Linked DNA regions of Thermotoga maritima MSB8. The protein of the gene in region 2 binds, or shares a complex with, the protein of the main gene of each other region. Links are inferred from orthologs where the notes say so. Each region holds a gene or a part of one and is shown on either strand. Other genes may lie near its edges.

Evidence for each region. The genes of interacting proteins can lie anywhere in the genome.
Region 1: the proteins of TM_RS03885 (region 2) and fliS are in contact, whole or in part, in a crystal structure (PDB 5MAW), measured with the Bacillus subtilis proteins. The link is inferred for Thermotoga maritima MSB8 from one-to-one orthologs.

What each region holds. Positions count from the first base shown.
Region 1 is NC_000853.1:1,191,793-1,194,537, reverse strand. The notes cover bases 1-2,704. They hold fliS (flagellar export chaperone FliS), read left to right. Parts: upstream 1-997; coding sequence 998-1,411; downstream 1,412-2,704. Other genes in these bases: TM_RS05985 (YjjG family noncanonical pyrimidine nucleotidase), read left to right, coding at 2,244-2,704; TM_RS05990 (GNAT family N-acetyltransferase), read left to right, coding at 1,408-2,247; TM_RS06000 (hypothetical protein), read left to right, coding at 393-986; TM_RS06005 (NUDIX hydrolase), read left to right, coding at 1-396. In the rest of the region: more of TM_RS05985, read left to right, coding at 2,705-2,745. UniProt on the Bacillus subtilis protein: Essential for filament assembly. May act as a facilitator of flagellin (hag) secretion. Antagonizes translational repressor CsrA indirectly.
Region 2 is NC_000853.1:783,905-786,801, reverse strand. The notes cover bases 26-2,881. They hold TM_RS03885 (flagellin), read left to right. Parts: upstream 26-799; coding sequence 800-1,963; downstream 1,964-2,881. Other genes in these bases: TM_RS03880 (glycosyltransferase), read left to right, coding at 2,071-2,881; TM_RS03890 (acyltransferase), read right to left, coding at 26-640. In the rest of the region: more of TM_RS03890, read right to left, coding at 1-25; more of TM_RS03880, read left to right, coding at 2,882-2,897. UniProt on the Bacillus subtilis protein: Flagellin is the subunit which polymerizes to form the filaments of bacterial flagella. Assembly into flagella requires FliW. Acts as a homeostatic autoinhibitory regulator to control its own cytoplasmic levels.

The sequences.
Region 1 (2,745 bases), 410 kb from region 2 along the record:
CCCGTGCTCGGTGGGAAGATTCTGTTCGTTGAACAGTACAGGTATCCCATCGAGCAGGTCCTTCTGGAGCTTCCCGCGGGAAAACTGGATCCCGGAGAGTCACCGGAAGAATGTGCAAAAAGAGAGCTCGAGGAGGAAACGGGCTACAGGGCGAAGAAGCTCTCTTATCTTGGAAAGATCTTCACCACACCGGGTTTCACCACGGAAGTGATACACATATTCGCTGCCGAAGACCTGGAGAAAACCTCTCAGAACACAGACCCGGATGAATTCATCGAGGTTAAAGAAGTTCCCATTGAAGAAGCACTTTCTCTGCTCAAGAACGCGGAGATAGAAGATTCCAAAACCATCTGTGCGCTAACACGGTTTTTCTTTGCGAAGGGAGTGATTCGATGAAGGTGATCGTGAACGGCGAGGAGATAGTTGTTGAAGGGGTCCAGACACTGGGAGAGCTTCTGAATCGAGTGAGAGAAAACAAAGGGAATCTCGTTGTGAAGAGAATAGTTATAGACCACGAAGAACAACCTCTGTCCAGACTGGAAGACCTGAAACAGATGGAAATAAACGAGGAAATGGAGATCGAACTGGAACTCTCTCCGCTGAAGGATTTTCTCCTCGAAACGATTGAAGAGGTGCTCAGGTATATAGAACGGGTGAAACCTCTCCTCGGCAAAGTGGCGGACGCGGTTGTTGCTGGAACCACAGAGGGATACAGGAGTATAAACGATCTTGCCGAAGGACTGAACGCAATGGAGAACGTCCGTATGAACACTGTGAGGATCACTGGAATCAATTCGAAAGAACTCGGGCTGAAAGTCGAAGAGGAGAATCTGGTTCGTATCCTCACGGACTTTGTGAACGCTCTTCAAAGCAAAGATCTGGTGAAAATAGCGGATCTCATAGATGGAGAGCTCAAAGACGTTTTTGAATATTACGAAGAGTTTTTCAAGAGGGTTGAAGAGCTGCTTCAGAAAGAACCATCCTGAGAGGTGAAAAGATGAAAGAAAACACTTATCTTGAAAAGATGGTGATGACCGCAAGTCCTGCCAAACTCGTTCAGATGCTCTACGAGAAGGCGGTAGAGGTTCTGAAAGAGGCCGAGAATTTGCTGGCCGATAAAAAATTCGTTGAATTCAACGAGAAGGTGACGAGGGCGCAGGACATCATCACCGAGCTCAACCTCTCTCTCGACATGGAAAAGGGAGGAACGATCGCGCAGAATCTGAGAGCTCTCTACAACTACATGTTCCAGAGGCTCGTAGAGGGGAACGTGAAAAAGGATGTGGAGAAAATCAGGGAAGTTCGCGGGATGCTCGAAGAACTGCTCGAAGTCTGGAAAGAAGCTATGAAGAAAGCAGGGAACGTTACTCCTCCCGAAAAGAAGCAAGGGGGGTTGAATCTCATGGGGTGACAATAAAGAAAGCGAGCGAAGTTTCTGTGATAGATCTTGTGAACCTCGTGAATGAGATTTTCAAGGATTATGCGGTGCCTGTGAACTGGGATGTTTACAACTTCAACCTCGATGTGAGAGAAAATTCGATCTCTCTTGACGATTCTTTCGTGTTTTTTGAAAATGATGTTCCGGTGGGATTCATCCTACTGTGCATAAGGAAAGACAGGGGTAGAATAGACTCCATGGGAGTGATCAAACCGAAGAGAGGAACGGGACTTGCGGATATGATTTTGAAACATGCTCTGGAACATCTCATGTGGAAAGGTGTAAAAAGCGTTGTTCTTGAGGTTGTAGCGGATGATCAAAGGGCGGTTCGATTTTACGAGAAGAACGGTTTCAAAAAGAGAAGAGAGCTCTACAGTTATTTCTTCGACAGAAGAATAGATGGAACGGGTTCGGTGAAGTTCTTCGAAACGGACGAAAAGAGGATCCACATGTACGCCCTCAAGGCGAGAACGGATTTTAAAAGAAACCCGAACTGGCAGAGGGAGTGTACCACTCTCCTTCTCGCAGATGGACGGTATCGAATGGAAAGGGCAAGCTGGAGAGACGGAGAAGGTTATCTGGTCTGGGGTGAGACTCCCCAGAGTGTTTTCATAGTGGACGCTTTTGCCCTGCGTGGAAGCATGGACGAGTTCATAAGAGAGTGCGTGGATCACATCCAGAAAGAGAGCGGAAAAACAGCTGTGACGTGCACCGCGGTGCCCGAAGACGATCCTCTTTCTCGTTCACTCGAGGTGAACGGCTTTCAGAGAGTTCTCGTACAGTACGAAATGGAGTTGAAATTGAGTTGAAAAAGGGAGTTCTGTTCGATTTAGACGGAACGATTCTGGATTTCGAAAAGAGCGAAGATCAGGCTCTGAAAAGAACCTTCCTGAAGTACGGAATTCCTCTCACCGAGGATCAGGTGTTTTTGTACAGAGAGATAAACAGGAAATGGTGGAAATTGCTTGCAGAAGGCAAGGTGTCGAAGGATGTCGTTGTTGTTGCCAGATTCGAAGAATTTCTGAAAACACTGAACATCCCACTGGATCCAAGGAAGGTTGCAAAAGATTATCTGGAGTTTCTCTCTGAAGAAGCCCATTTCCTTCCAGGTGCAGAAGAATTCCTCGAAAGACTGAAAAAGAAAGATCTTCGAATGGCTGTTGTGACGAACGGAGTCAGGTTCGTTCAGGAAAAAAGAAGCAGGAAGCTAAAACTCGACAGATTCTTCGAGTTCGTCCTCACCTCTGAAGAAGCGGGAGTCGAAAAACCAGATCCACGCATCTTCTGGTTGGCACTCGAAAGAATGA
Region 2 (2,897 bases):
AACCAGCTGCTACCAAAGCATCTTCACCTACAACAACACCCGGTAGAATAGTTGCGTTCGCTCCTATTCGTGCACCTTTTTTTAGAGTTGGTCCTTTGAAAAATTTCTTTCTCTCTTCTGTTCTTCCAAGGAAGTTGTCGTTTGTGAACGTCACCTCAGGGGCGATGAAACAGTAGTCTTCGATCGTCGAAAGTGCTGTGATGTAGGCGTTCGTTTCTATTTTCACATATCTTCCTATGGTAGTTCTGTTCTCAACAGTGACACCCTTTCCTATCACCGTGTAAGGCCCTATTTTTACATCTTCTCTTATCACTACAAGATCTCCCACAAACACAAAATCTTCCAGGACACTTCCCCGGTATATCACACAGTTGGCACCTATAGTCACACCGTTCCCTATTTTGAGAGGAGGAAACTCTTTTTCCTCAGTCACGGCGGATATGGCAGACTTGAAGGGAAGTTTCCCGAGAACTGTCCCATCGAAAATAACACAGTTATCACCTACGATCGTTCCGTCCCTGATCACCACGTTGTGACCTATCATTACGTTGTTTCCTATAACCACGCCGTCTTCTATCACCACGTTGCGGCCTATTTTTAAGTTTTCTCCAATTTTTGCCCCTTTTGAAATAAAACTCATAATCCAGCCTCCCTCTCGGATTATCTGGAAAGATTTTACCACCCATGTCGTTACAAAAATTTAACATTAAAATCCCTAAAGCCTCTTCCGATTAAAGATAATGGAAAGCCCGGCGCCGGGACAGGGAAGTAAGAATACTCACACGGAGGTGAGTAGGTCATGAGGATCAATCACAACATCAGTGCGTTGAACGCTTGGAGAAACATCAGTCAGACCCAGTACAGCATGAGCAAGACACTCGAGAGGCTCTCCTCTGGTTTGAGGATCAACAGAGCAGGAGACGACGCAGCAGGACTTGCCATCAGCGAAAAGATGAGAGGTCAGATCAAAGGTCTCAACATGGCGATCAAAAACGCTCAGGACGCCATCTCCCTGATCCAGACAGCGGAAGGAGCTCTCACAGAAGTTCACTCGATTCTTCAGAGAATGAGAGAACTCGCAGTTCAGGCAGCGTCTGATACCAACACAGACGTTGATAGAGAACAGATTCAGAAGGAAATCGATCAGCTCAGAGAAGAAATCGACAGAATCGCAAGAACAACAGAGTTCAACACCAAAAAGCTTCTCGATGGAAAACTTGAAAGCTTCAGAAGCCAGGTTGATGCAAAAGTTGTTACCGGTGGAAATATCAATGTTCAGCTTGGATCGGTTTCAAGTGCAGCGGTTGAGGGAACGTATGTGATTGAAGTAGGACAGTTCAATGGAGCTGAAACCTCAGAGCTCGATGTTAAAATAACATTGTTCACCGCTGGTGGTTATTCTACCACAGTTGTAACCATAACTGTAGGTTCAGCAACAGTTGGAAATATCAACTTCACATGGGATACGGATGTCCTCAGCATTAACGACTTTGGTGGAGCCCTACCGAAAAACGAAGTAGTCGACAGCGCAGTTGTCAGAGTAGAAGCTATCTACACATCCGCTTCCCAGCTCATTTTCCAGATCGGAGCAAACGAAGGGCACAACATGGTTGCAGGAATCGACGACATGAGCGCAGCAGCACTCGGATTGACAACAGTTTCTCTTGACGTAACCACTCAAGACGCAGCAGAAAGGGCGATCATGGTTGTGGACGCTGCGATTCACAGGGTGAGCACGGCAAGGGCAGCACTTGGTGCCGTCCAGAACAGGCTCGAACACACCATCTCCAACCTCGGAGTTGCAGCGGAAAACCTCACAGCAGCAGAATCCAGAATCAGAGATGCGGACATGGCAAAAGAGATGATGGAATTCACCAAACAGCAGATACTCCTGCAGTCCAGTATGGCAATGCTCGCTCAGTCCAATACACTCCCACAGAACGTCCTCCAGCTGATGAGATAAAAATGAACACCGTCAATCCAGGGGGCATACGCCCCCTTTTATTTTTGTGCAAAAATATATGAGGAAGGAAAGAACAGGACATAGAAATATACAACCGAGGTGAGAAAATGAGAAAGTGCCTGCTTTCTGTAGCTATGATAGTGAAAGACGAAGAACACAACATAAGAAGAGCCCTTGAAAGTATCAAAGACGTTGTCGATGAAATCGTGGTTGTTGACACAGGATCTACAGACAGAACACCAGAGATTGTGAGAGAATACACGGACAAGCTCTACTTCCACGAGTGGAAAAACGATTTCTCTGAAGCAAGAAACTTCTCTTTGAAATTTCCCACCTGCGAGTGGGTCCTTATCCTGGACGCTGACGAAGAAGCTTCAGAAGAGTTCAGACAAAACATCAGAAGTTTTCTGGAAAGCCTTCCAGAAGACGTGAACACCGTGTATCTTCCTACAGTGAGCTATCTTGATTGGGATTTCAAAAGAACAGAAATAGCCTCAACCCCTAGAATCTTCAGAAATGGTACTGTTTATTACAAGAACATTGTGCACAACCAAGCCGTTTATAAACCAAAGGTGGTGCATGCACCATTTGTGATTTATCATTACGGCTACATCTGGACAAGAAAGCTCAAAAAGAACAAGTATGAACGAACAGCGACGCTGATCAGGGAACAACTAAAAACTGTGAAAAATCCCATTGAAAAGATATATTACCTTATCCAGCTCTACAAAACAGAGAAAACAGGTGGCAGAAAACATGAAGAAAACAGAATTGCATGGGAAACTCTGCAGGAAATAATGAAGGTTGGGAAAATACCTCCAATAGGTCTGGAGTTTCTTTATATATTCGGAATGGAGCTGATTTTGAACGGGTTTCTTGAAAAAGGGGAAGAACTCATAGATACTGCCATAAGGGTTTTTCCGGAAAATCCTGA